Regions from separate parts of the Limnobaculum xujianqingii genome, predicted to be linked through region 1. Evidence: predicted binding sites of a transcription regulator. Region 1 holds the regulator's gene; each other region holds the start of a gene.
The links. Region 1 encodes CRP, which controls carbon source genes, mostly activating them, when cyclic AMP is high. Its sites were predicted from a motif close to ATGTGANNNNNNTCACAT; they were not measured.
Positions count from the first base shown of each region.

Region 2: a site for CRP is predicted at 1,378-1,395, ahead of serA (phosphoglycerate dehydrogenase). Genes of this name have one in related genera too.
Region 3: a site for CRP is predicted at 2,596-2,613, ahead of garD (galactarate dehydratase). Genes of this name have one in related genera too.

Region 1 covers NZ_JABMLK010000001.1:2,480,522-2,484,974, reverse strand. The annotation lists gene GOL65_RS11295 (YccS/YhfK family putative transporter) at 1-2,072, opposite strand, end outside; gene crp (cAMP-activated global transcriptional regulator CRP) at 2,143-2,775, opposite strand; gene GOL65_RS11285 (phosphoribulokinase) at 3,072-3,941, opposite strand; gene GOL65_RS11280 (YheU family protein) at 4,026-4,274, opposite strand; gene GOL65_RS11275 (hydrolase) at 4,271-4,453, opposite strand, start outside.
Region 2 covers NZ_JABMLK010000001.1:2,074,819-2,079,271, reverse strand. The annotation lists gene GOL65_RS09470 (LysR family transcriptional regulator ArgP) at 1-481, opposite strand, end outside; gene rpiA (ribose-5-phosphate isomerase RpiA) at 631-1,290, shown strand; gene serA (phosphoglycerate dehydrogenase) at 1,582-2,814, shown strand; gene GOL65_RS09455 (5-formyltetrahydrofolate cyclo-ligase) at 2,885-3,472, opposite strand; RNA gene ssrS (6S RNA) at 3,510-3,693, opposite strand; gene zapA (cell division protein ZapA) at 3,798-4,127, opposite strand; gene GOL65_RS09440 (YecA/YgfB family protein) at 4,424-4,453, shown strand, end outside.
Region 3 covers NZ_JABMLK010000002.1:412,138-416,590, reverse strand. The annotation lists gene GOL65_RS15670 (enolase C-terminal domain-like protein) at 1-896, opposite strand, end outside; gene GOL65_RS15665 (MFS transporter) at 916-2,250, opposite strand; gene garD (galactarate dehydratase) at 2,799-4,361, shown strand.

The DNA of each region.
Region 1 (4,453 bases):
CTCAATCTCCTCTTCAACCACATTCCATGATGCGGCCTCTGCTGCCACGCTAGTGAAGAAATAGTATGCATTGTCGTAAGGTGTGCCAGTATCCTTTCGATATGTTTCTCCATCGAGATCTCTGATAACTCATCTTTATCATCCCCGGATTCCACAATCGGTAATATGCTGGTATCACCGCTGGGGCCGTCATATTCCAGACGCTGCTGACAAATCTGAATCAGGACTTCACAAGCGTTTAAATACTTCTGTGCCAACGCGGGAACCAGTACATATTGGTCTCGGGCGATGGTTGTTATCGCGTTCAGATGCTCAACCAAAAACTGGCTATGGGTAACCCAAAGACGCATATCGGCCAGATAGCGGGTATTGAATCCCGGTTCCTGCATGGCCTGATTCAATGCGGTAAAAAGCGTATTGTGAGCCTGATTAACTCTCATTCGGGTATAGGCCAGTTCAGCAACATCTGTGCCCATATTAAATATTTGCCGCAGATGCTGTTGATAGGTCTCCAGTGCGTTGTGAGCATTTTTACGTAACAGTGCGCTTTGCCATTGAGGCCACAGCCACAGGCTACTGGCAAATGCCAGCATACAGCCAATAACCGTATCGATAAGACGTGGCAACAGGTAGTTCATACCACTGTTAGAGATAATCTGTAAGGTATAGAGCGCGGTAATGGTGAACCCAATCACCGCCATACCATAATTCTTACGTACTATTAGATAAGAGCAAAATGTCAGTACCAACATCAAAATCAACATCAGGTTCTGAGAGTAGTAGAGATGCAAAATTGCCGCTCCGGCAAGAATACCTATCATGGTGCCCAGTGAGCGGTGCTGAATTCGAATACGGGTCGCGTTATAGCCATTCTGGCTGACCACCATAATGGTCATTAGTATCCAATAAGGCTTGGGTAGATTGAGCGTCAGCCCAATGCCGGCGCCTGCCGCTAATGTGAGGCCAAGGCGTGCGGCATTTTTGAATGCGGCAGATTTAAGGGAACAATAACTTTTTAGCGCCTGCAAAAAAGGAAGACGACTTTGCATCGGCATCAGTGTTCGGTTGTATAGAGGCTTTTGGCGGCTAAGTAAGTGAGCAATACGGCTGAAATGATAATAACAAAAAGTTCCTACCGGATTATCCGGATGCTGTCGGGCAATTTTTGCCAGTGCTGATAACTCAGAATCCATATTGAAAGGCGTTGAACGGCGGTGATAGAGAATATTATCGGCTAATGCCTGCAAACGTTGACTAATGGTCTTTGCATTATGACGAATGATGGCTTCGGCCTGACTCTGTTCAACCAGTTTTTGTACCTCGACTGGCTGGTGCAAACTGACGGTAATGTGTTCCTGCAAATCGAGGGCCACTTGAAACGCCTGAATTAATCGCCGATGACGAGGGTGTTTCAGGTTAGGGATCATATAAATTTGCTGATAAATCAATGAGATGATGTCCATCACTTTCTGTTGTTGTAACAGTAGTGGAGGGAGAGCTTTCTCCGGGTCGGTGTGCTGGGTCAGTAAGCTGTACTTCTCTTCAAAATAACAGGCTAACTGACGGAAAAGCAGGTTAAGTGATTCTCGCATGGGCTGTTCTTGCCAAAGCCGAAACCACAGATGGATAAACAAACCATACCAGACTGTGCCAATGGCAAATAACATGGCTACTCGCCAAACAGGTAAGTTGCCCGCCATACTGAGGGTAAAAATAGCGGTGACTAATGCAGCAGGCATTAACCGACCATAAAGCGGACTAATTTCTGCCGTTACGCCAAATAATAGCGTCAGAATAAGCATGCAGATCGGTAGTGGAACCGACCACAACAGAAGAAACTGCAACAATACACTACTGATAACAAACAACCCGCCGCCAATAGCCAGCCGTTTGAAAAAGTGTTTATGGGGAGTATCCAAACCACCAATACTGCAGCAGGCAGGAACAAGGGAGAGTAAAAAGCCGGTTGCCAGGTCGTCGAGTAGCCAAAACAGCAAGACAGGCAAACAGAGAACTAACGTTTGGCGCAGAGCATAATTGACTTCTGGATGATAAATGACTCGTCGCCACATAGGCCTCCCGGGTAAAGGGAAGCGGATATGGCAACTGGAGGCCCTAAACCTATCCGCTTCTCTTTATTATTTAACGAGTCCCGTAGACAACGATAGTCTTTCCATGAGCGGAGATCAGATTTTGATCTTCCAGCATTTTTAAAATACGTCCTACCGTTTCACGGGAACATCCAACAATTTGACCAATTTCCTGACGGGTGATCTTGATTTGCATTCCGTCTGGATGGGTCATTGCATCCGGTTGTTTAGCCAGATTGAGTAATGTTTGTGCGATACGGCCCGTAACATCAAGGAAGGCAAGGCTTCCTACTTTCTCAGAGGTAACCTGTAAGCGGCTGGCCATCTGAGCGGATAAACGCATTAAAATATCCGGGTTAACTTGAATCAGCTGGCGAAATTTCTTATATGAAATTTCAGCAACTTCACATGCTGTTTTTGCCCTGACCCAGGCACTGCGTTCCTGACCTTCTTCAAACAGGCCAAGTTCTCCGATGAAATCCCCCTGATTGAGATAGGAGAGGATCATCTCTTTACCTTCTTCATCCTTAATCAGAACGGCTACGGCACCCTTTACAATATAGTAAAGAGTTTCTGCTTTTTCACCTTGGTGAATAAGTGTGCTCTTGGATGGATATTTATGAATATGACAATGAGATAAAAACCATTCGAGAGTAGGGTCTGTTTGCGGTTTGCCGAGAACCATTTGTTGTTATCCTCTTTGTAGTCACTGCCTAACACAGCAAAGCGAGAAGCTTGCCGAAAATCTTACCCGCCCCGAAGCATATAACTTGCCAGGTGAGCGCTATTATAGCTGATGTAAAAAAGAATATAGAGGTGTTTGTGGGCTGGTGCCACATCAGCCTGAGCGAACTCTAATTTATCTATTGTACCCACACTATGATTTTAACACAGGTTGAGCCAAGAGTCTCGTGTTGTCTTACTAAAATGAGGGTTAAGCGGCGCTGATTCGGGTTATTCGCCTGTTTTACCCTCATTTCCCTATTCTAATATTCTGCCTTCTAATAGTTGCTGTATTAATGGTGTGATAATTAACTCCATTGCCAGCCCCAATTTTCCTCCCGGAATGACCAGAGTGTTTGTTTGGGAGATAAACGATCCCTGTAACATGACCAGTAAATAGGGAAAATCAATGCCTGTCAGCCCCCTGAAGTGAATAACTACCAGACTTTCGTCCATCGTTGGAATACTCTTCGCAGAAAATGGATCAGAAGTATCAACGGTGGGGACGCGCTGGAAGTTGATATGAGTCCGGGAAAACTGTGGGGTGATGTAATTGATGTAGTCATCCATAGAGCGAACTACGGAATCCAGCACGGCTTCCCGGGAGTGTTCTCGCTCCACCGTGTCGCGGATTAGCTTTTGTATCCATTCCAGGTTAACGATAGGAACTACGCCAACCAGCAGATCGACATGCTGGGCAACATTATGCTTAGCGGTGACGATGCCACCATGCAGTCCTTCATAAAACAGCAAGTCTGTGGTTTCAGGTAACGGTTGCCAGGGAGTAAAGGTACCCGGGGTTTGGTTATAGGGGACCGCTTCATCATAAGTATGCAAGTACTTACGTGTGCGTCCGTTTCCGGTTTTTCCGTATTCAATAAAGCTGTTTTCCAACAGTGCAAAGTCATTGGCCTCGGGGCCAAAATAGCTGATATGGCGACCTTGCTCTCTGGCTTTACGGATTTCCGCATCCATCTCCGGGCGTGTATAGCGATGATATGCATCACCATCAATGCGTGCGGCACTTAAATTTAACTGCTGAAAGATCTTCCTGAAGGCCAGACTGGTGGTAGTAGTACCGGCTCCACTGGAACCAGTAACTGCAATGATTGGATGTTTTGCTGACATTAACCTGATTCCTTAATTTTCATTATTATTACCAGAGCATAGTCGGATTGATGCAGGGCTGTCATAAAATTTTATTCAGATGAATCAATACTCCGGATAAGGTTGTTCTTCCATATCATCACTGAAACGATCTTTGGGCATAATATTGATGGTTTCATGTAGTTCTGACCAAACCAATATGACCTGACCGCTTTTTAGCTGACGCTTAACGTCATCGACTTTCTGCTGTAGTGATCTTTCGTGTTCTCCGTAATCGGTGCCTTCACGCAAAACAAAGGATTCAATAATACTTTCCAGCGTTTCGGGAGCCAGTTGCTGCCACGGGATCATCATTTGTTTTTCTCCAGATAGCGGGTTAACCATTCAGGGATACGATGTTCCAGCCACATCTGTGGCTTTTTCCATGTACCACTGACAAAGCCAACGTGACCGCCGTGTTCCGTTAACTGATATTCAATATTTTCGGGCAGGCTGTTTTTTGCCGGAATCACTTCCGGTGACATAAAGGGATC
Region 2 (4,453 bases), 410 kb from region 1:
CCCCTAGCTGATCCACCAAACAGCGCGGTAGCGCCTGAGGCTGAATACTTACTGCTCCAACTACTTCTCCTAAACGTAACCGTTCCTGAGTTCGGGTTTCATCTTCAACCTGTAGGTTTAAGCGAATGGGAGAGTCAGACAATACCGGTTTGAGTGCCGGTAATAGCCAGGTTGCCAGACTGTCGGCGTTAACGGCGAGAGATAGCTGTAACGGAGAGTCAGCACTGCCTTCATCGCTTAGCCATTCATCTTCCAGTAATTCTACCTGATGCAACAGTGCCAGCAGTTTTTGCCCTTGTTCAGTAGGGCGCGGCGGAACGGTACGGATCAGCAACGGCTGACCATACAGGTATTCAAGCTGTTTAATGCGTTGAGATACGGCTGATTGTGTAATACATAACTTTTGTGCTGCACGTTCAAAACCGCGCTCACGGATAACCGCATCCAGCGCCTGAAGTACGCGATAATCTGGGCGTTTCATTCCTAAGTATTCTCCGTTTTAATCAGACCGTCTCTCTATCACTATGCCATACTTTTTAGATTATCGTATGTTTCTGACAGGTTTAACTGTTTCGCCTCGTGGGTTAATCTATAATAATCACATTTTTGACAGCGTAGGTAGATTTCACCATGACTCAAGATGAACTGAAAAAAGCAGTAGGCTGTGCGGCACTGAAATATGTGCGTCCGGGAACCATTGTAGGCGTTGGAACTGGCTCAACTGCTGCGCATTTTATTGATGCGTTAGGTTCAATAAAAGACCAAATCGAAGGGGCCGTTTCCAGCTCCAATGACTCAACAGCCAAACTGAAGAAGTTGGGAATTCAGATTTTTGATTGTAACGAAGTAGATTCTCTGGACATCTATGTTGATGGTGCCGATGAGATTAATGGTCACATGCAAATGATTAAGGGTGGTGGCGCAGCGCTAACCAGAGAAAAGATTATTGCAGCGATTTCTCGCAAATTTATCTGTATTGCTGACAGCTCTAAGCAGGTTGATATTCTGGGAGCTTTTCCTCTGCCGGTAGAAGTGATTCCGATGGCCAGAGCCTATGTCGCCAGAGAGCTGGTCAAACTGGGTGGAATGCCAGAATATCGTCAGGGTGTGGTTACTGATAATGGCAATATCATTTTGGATGTGCACAATCTGAAAATTATGGATGCCGTAGCGATGGAAAATAAGATTAATAACATCGCCGGAGTGGTAACTGTAGGGTTGTTTGCTAATCGTGGGGCCGATGTGGCACTGATTGGCACTGCTGATGGTGTGAAAATTATCGAATCGTAATTATGTAACACCCCGAATTTTATATAACCCTATAAAATTCGGGGAAATATTCAAAAATTATTACATATAATTAAAAAAATATTAATTTGGTGATATATATCACACTTAGCATTTTCGTAACGTTAAGACGCTGCTCTTCTCCATTAGCGGCAGAATAAACCACCTAAATTAAAACATTCACTTACGCCTTCTACTGATATATAAGCAATCGATTGTATTGCCGTAACTTCTATTTTTGATATGTTGGTTAGACAGGGTCTATATAATAATCACTAGGGCAAGGTTCAGCAGATGGTAAAAGTATCGTTAGAAAAAGAGAGAATTAAGTTTCTCCTGGTGGAAGGTGTTCACCAAAGTACGGTTGATAACCTGCGTGCAGCGGGTTATACCAACATTGAATATCATAAAGGTGCATTGGATGATGAAGAGCTAAAAGTAGCGATTCGTGACGCGCACTTTGTCGGTATTCGTTCCCGTACCCATTTAAGTGCAGATATTTTGGCAGCAGCAGAAAAGCTGGTTGCTATTGGTTGTTTCTGCATCGGTACCAATCAGGTGGATCTGCATGCAGCCGCTAAACGTGGTATCCCTGTGTTTAACGCACCATTCTCCAATACTCGTTCCGTTGCAGAGATGGTGTTAGGGGAAATTCTACTGTTACTGCGTCGTATTCCTGAAGCTAACGCCAAAGCTCACCGCGGTGAGTGGTGTAAGCTGGCGGTTGGTTGTTTTGAAGCTCGCGGTAAAAATCTGGGAATCATTGGTTACGGCCATATCGGAACTCAACTGGGTATTCTGGCGGAATCTATCGGTATGAACGTTATGTTCTACGATATTGAAAACAAGCTGCCGCTGGGAAATGCTACTCAGGTGCGTCATTTATCTGACCTGCTAAATATGAGCGATGTGGTGACATTACACGTACCGGAAACCGCCAGCACCAAGAATATGATGGGCCATAAAGAACTGGCTCTGATGAAGCCGGGTGCCGTACTGATCAATGCTTCACGTGGTACGGTCGTGGATATTCCGGCGTTGTGTAGTGCACTGGAAAGTAATCATATTGCTGGTGCCGCTCTGGATGTGTTCCCAACCGAACCGGCAACCAATCAGGATCCGTTTGAATCACCATTAACCGCTTTTGATAATGTGTTGATAACGCCGCACATTGGTGGTTCGACTCAGGAAGCTCAGGCCAACATTGGTAATGAAGTTGCGGGCAAACTGGCGAAATATTCTGATAACGGCTCAACGCTTTCTGCGGTTAACTTCCCGGAAGTTTCCCTGCCGGCACCGAGTGAAAATGTCAGTCGCTTGCTGCATATTCATGAAAACCGCCCAGGGGTTCTGAATCAGATTAACCATATCTTTGCAGAAGAGGGTATTAACATTGCCGCTCAGTTCCTGCAAACCAATAATGATATCGGTTATGTGGTTATCGATGTGGAAACCGATCGTTCAGATGAAGCGCTGGAGCATATGAAATCGATTCAGGGCACTATTCGTGCAAGATTGTTGTTCTAACCGGGATTGATTGTAAATAAAGGCGGCTAATTAGCCGCCTTTATTTTTGCCATTTTTCTGGTGATAGTTTTTACCAACACCAGTCACGGGAGGGGGTAATAATCTCCGGCAAAGGAATGTCCCAGTCTTCACAGGATAAAGCGTCAACCTGTTGGCAATCATGGGCAACTCCGATGGGCCAGGAGCCATTATTGCGCCAGTTTTTTAACGTTCGGTCATAGTAGCCACCACCCATTCCCAGACGATTTCCCTGTGCATCAAAAGCAACCAGAGGTGTAATAATTACATCCAACTGTGACACAGGTAAAACCGATTGCACGTTAAGCCGGGGTTCCTGAATGCCAAAGGGATGTGAAACCATTGGAGTTTCTGGCGTGTAGTGTAAAAACAGCAGATGACCAGGACTAAAAGGGTGCAAAACCGGCAGATAAAGCGATTTCTTTTGTTGCCAGAGTGCCAGAATCAATGGCCGGGTATCGATTTCGCCATCAAAAGAGAGAAACAGGGAGATGTGCTGAGACGTTTTGATTTTAGGATGGTTACACAGTTTTTGGCACAGTATCTGAGCGGCCGAGTGCTGTTGTTCAGGCGTTAAACTATTGCGGAGTTGGCGGACTTTTTTTCTGAGTATTTGACGAGCAGAAATCTCAAAGGTCATACCGGATAGGCTTATATCAAAGAATGAACATACAAGAGAGGACTCCGAGGTGCCGTCCCGGGCTGTAACCCTTGAACCCTTGGTTCAAGGTGAACATGAATTTACAGTTATCAGGCTTCCCGGACGGACCGGGCATGCACACAAATTGTAAGAATCCACATTCTGTTGGTTTGAAATATCGGCTCAGGGGACTGGCCCGATAACGCACACCTCAGAGAATTTTTTCAGAAACCGTACACTACGTTTTCTATGATTCTTGGTTAGTTAATCTGTTTGACCAACTACACATTAACTATAACAACATTTATAAAAGAGTATATGGGTTTTATTCAAATTTTGCACCCTGACGTTTCGATATCAGGTTCTGTTCGACTAAAGCTTGTTCAATTGTATGCTGCAACGTGCGAATTCGCTCTTCCATATTTTTAGCATAATCATCGGTTTTATTTTTTTCCTGAGCCAGCTCATAGCTGATATTCAGCGCAGCAATGAAAACCAACTGTTCTGTATTAGTCACACGAGTACGAACCTTTAAGTCCTGTAAGCGTTGACTCAAGTCTTCTGCGGCCTTATTCAGAGCCTCTTTTTGCTCTGGCGGGCAGTTTACCCGTAACGATCTGCCGAAAATTTGTAAATCTACCGGTTGTGCTGACATGTCACCTTCCTGCCGAATTTCGACCTGTGCTCTTTGTATGGAAAACCCGGGGGACCCAATCAACTAAGAGACGAATAAATAAAACAGATATCACTAATCTAACAAACTACGGCCATTATACCAAACTATCGCTTTGTGTGGGGCGGTACCTTCGGACTATGATTAAAAGATAGATATTCTCCTGACAAGTGCAGGGAGAAAGTACTTAAGATTTATGCCTTTTATGGAATCGGATCTGCGGTTGGTGGTAGCATAGCGCTAACTTATCTGACCTTACCTATGGTGGTGAATCATTCATGATGACCGAGAACACGCTTCCCTCTTAT
Region 3 (4,453 bases), on a different contig from region 1:
TGACACATTTCACGCCAGTTAGTCGCTACCATATTAGTTGCCGTCGGTAATCCGGTTGCCCGACGAAACTCAGCCATGATTTCGCGACCAGAATAACTATTTTCGGCACCACAAGGGTCTTCCGCATAGGTAAGAACATGGTCCATACCTTTACATAAGCGGATAGCCTCATCCAGTGACCAGGCACCATTAGGATCTAATGTGATTCGTGCATCCGGAAAAGTTTTGGCTAACGCAGTGACCGTTTCAATTTCCGTTTCACCTGCCAGCACACCACCTTTCATTTTAAAATCTTTGAAGCCATAGCGGTCTTTAGCGGCAGCAGCCAGTTCCACCACTGATGCGGTATCCATAGCCTTTTGATGACGCAGACGATACCAGTCATGCTTACCGATTTCTGGTGCCAGATAAGGCAGATCGGTTTGTTCGCTATCGCCGATGTAGAACAGATAACCCAGCACGGTAACTTCATCACGCTGCTTGCCTGGCCCCAGCAATTCCGCAACCGGAACGCCAAGATGTTGGCCCATCAAATCCAGTAGTGCTGCTTCTACAGCAGCTACCGCATTGACCCGTAATTCGAAGGTCCATGCGCCTTTGCCAAAGGTGTCATAATCTGAATTCAAATTGCCCTGGTGCATTTTATCGACCAGTCGATTAAGAATTGCTACCGACTGACCTTCCACGTGAGGGATAGCCTCCACCAGCGTGTTATAAATTACTTCACCACCGGGGGCTTCACCTACGCCAGTATGATCGGCGTTGTCTTTAATAATCACAATATTGCGAGTGAAGTAAGCGCCATGAGCACCACCGATATTCATCAACATGCTGTCATGACCGGCAACCGGAACAACCCGCATGGAAACAATTTTTGGTGTATCTTGCATATGCATAGTACTTGTCTCCCGATGATTACACTTTCAGTTCAATACGCTGAATCTTACCAACCACAAACAGATAGCTGACAATAGCGATTGCCGCATGGATACCAACGTAAACCAGAGCACCGTTGAATGAGCCGGTAGTGTGTACGATGTAGCCGATAGCAATTGGCGTTACGATACCGGAGATGTTGCCGCACATATTGAACAGACCGCCGCTCAGGCCACTGATCTCTTTAGGTGCGGTATCTGCCATAACTGCCCAACCTAATGCACCAATACCTTTACCGAAGAATGCCAGTGCCATAAAGCCAACTACCATCATTTCAGATTCAACATAGTTACAGAAGATCATTGAGATAGATAACAGCATACCCAGTACGATTGGTAGTTTTCTTGCCAGCGTAATGGAGCCTGTCTTCTTCATCAGATAGTCAGAGATAATGCCGCCCAGAATACCACCGGCAAAACCACATAGCGCTGGAACAGACGCTACGAAACCGGCTTTCAGAATGGACATACCGCGAGCCTGGACCAGATAAACCGGGAACCAGGTAATAAAGAAGTAAGTTAATGCGTTGATACAATACTGACCGATATAAATACCCACCAGCATACGTGAACTTAATAGTTGTTTGATGTAGTGAAGTTTAGGGCCGCCATCTTTCTTAGCGCTCTGCTGATCCATATTGGTCAGCGCACCACCACGTTCGATATGGTCGATTTCACCCTGGTTGATGCTTGGGTGCTCTTTCGGGTTGTAGATCACTTTTAGCCAGATAAAGCTAACGACGATACCCAGACCACCCATGAAGTAGAACACAAACTGCCAGCCTAAAGTATGAGTCAGCCAGCCCATGATTGGAGCAAAGATTACCGTTGCGAAATATTGCGCCGAGTTAAAGATAGCAACTGCGGTACCACGTTCTTGTGCCGGGAACCACGCAGCAACTATTCGACTGTTACCCGGGAATGATGGGGATTCAGCTAAACCAACCAGAAAACGCAATGAGAAGAGTAATACCAGTGCCCACATACCGCTCAGGAATCCAATAGCGCCCTGTAATAGCGTGAAGGTTGACCAAATAAAGATACTCCAGAAATAAACGCGTTTAGAACCAAACTTATCCAGTAACCAGCCGCCCGGTAATTGGCCCAGTACATAGGCCCATGAGAATGCAGAGAACACATATCCCATGCCGATAGCATCCAGCCCCAGTGAGGTAGACATTGGGGCACCAGCGATCGATAAGGTTGCGCGATCGCCATAGTTAATTGCGGTGACCACAAACAGCATAACAACGATCCAAAAGCGAACGTGAGTGGGTTTTTCCCCTACCCCTGTCACCGACTTTGTAGACTCCATGGTATTCTCCTGTAGATAAAGTTATTCGGTCAACTTATCCATCATTTTTTAATATTGTTAGTGATAATGGTTGTGATAAAAATTATTCTTCGAGCAAGTAATAAATAAACCCGCAGATTTATTTCGTCAGAAATAAGAAAATAGAAAAATTAAAAATTCATAAAACCGCTGGGAGGATACTAATTGTTTCGGGTTAGCTAAAGCATTGGGCATATGCACAATCATTTATGTAATTCAGACCATTTTTTGCGCATTAATTTAGGTGATTATATAAAAAATACCAATAAAATCATTTTGTTGTTACATTTGCTTTCACCCAAAAATCAGTGAAAAAATAGTCCAGAAAGTTGATACTTGTCACATATCAATCGCCAATTATTCATTTATTAAATCAGTAAAAAAAATAGCCATTGTTATTTGCAAAGATAGGCAGTAAAAATATAAACAGAATATAAATGTAAATAGAAAAAATTCGCTAAACCGCCGCTAATTACAATACTTTTAAAATTATCACCTGTTAAAACTCTTTAACACTGAAGGTATTTATAATGAATAAAGACAACAATCTTGCTGCTCCGCTTTATATTAAAGTCGACGAGCAGGACAATGTGGCGATTGTAGTGAATGATAATGGGCTGCCTGCCGGCACCAGATTTGGCTGTGGTTTAGAGTTAACTGAATATGTCCCTCAGGGACATAAAGTTGCTCTGCAAACCATCGCCAAAGATGCCGCTATTGTGCGCTATGGGGAAATTATTGGTTACGCTGTACACGATATTCCTCAGGGTAGTTGGATTGAAGAGTCGCTGGTGACACTTCCTCAGGCTCCTGCATTAGAAACCCTGCCATTATCCACTAAAGTTCCTGATGCACTTCCTCCATTAGAAGGTTACACCTTTGAAGGCTACCGTAATGCAGATGGAAGTGTCGGCACCAAAAATCTGTTAGGTATTACCACCAGCGTTCAGTGTGTTGCTGGTGTTGTTGACTATGTAGTGAAACTAATCGAACGGGACCTGCTCCCTAAATACCCTAATGTTGACGGCGTTGTTGGCCTGAACCACCTTTATGGTTGCGGGGTTGCGATTAATGCACCAGCGGCAGTTATTCCTATCCGAACGATACATAACCTGGCACTGAACCCGAACTTTGGTGGCGAAGTGATGGTGATCGGTCTGGGTTGTGAAAAGCTCCAGCCAGAAAGATTGCTGGAAGGCACGCCGGACGTACAAACCATCATTCTCACTGATAGTCCTATCATTCGCCTGCAGGATGAGCAGCATGTTGGCTTCGAAGCCATGATCAAAGAGATCATGTCTGTCGCGGAAAAACATCTGCTGCGGCTGAATAAGCGCCAGAGAGAAACTTGCCCGGCTTCAGAGCTGGTGGTGGGTATGCAGTGCGGCGGCAGTGACGCGTTCTCCGGCGTTACCGCCAACCCGGCAGTTGGATATGCCTCCGACCTGCTGGTGCGCTGTGGCGCTACCGTGATGTTCTCTGAAGTTACAGAGGTTCGTGATGCGATCCATTTACTTACGCCTCGTACCGTAACGCCAGAAGTGGGTAAAGACTTATTGCGTGAAATGGCCTGGTACGATAACTACCTGAACAGCGGTGAGACCGACCGTAGCGCCAACCCTTCACCGGGCAATAAGAAAGGCGGTCTGGCTAACGTGGTTGAGAAAGCCTTAGGTTCGATTGCTAAATCAGGTAAAAGCGCCATTGTTGAAGTGCTATCTCCCGGTCAGCGCCCTACTAAACGCGGGCTTATTTATGCTGCAACCCCAGCCAGTGACTTTGTTTGTGGAACCCAGCAGCTAGCTTCTGGTATCACCTTGCAGGTATTCACTTCTGGTCGCGGAACGCCTTACGGTCTGGCTGCGGTACCGGTAATCAAGATGTCCACCCGTAGCGCACTGGCCAAGCGTTGGTTCGATTTGGTGGATATTGATGCAGGTACTATCGCTACCGGTGATGCAACCATTGAGCAAGTTGGTTGGGAACTGTTCCACCTGTTGTTGGATGTTGCCAGCGGACGTAAAAAACCATGGTCAGATCATTGGGGATTACATAATGCGCTGGCGGTGTTTAATCCAGCTCCGGTGACCTGATTTCTTTTATTAAAGAAAGGTCAGTCATTATGCACTGACCTTTCAGTCTATTGATAAACTTAATAAATCAAACCCTGAAAATATCCCAATTC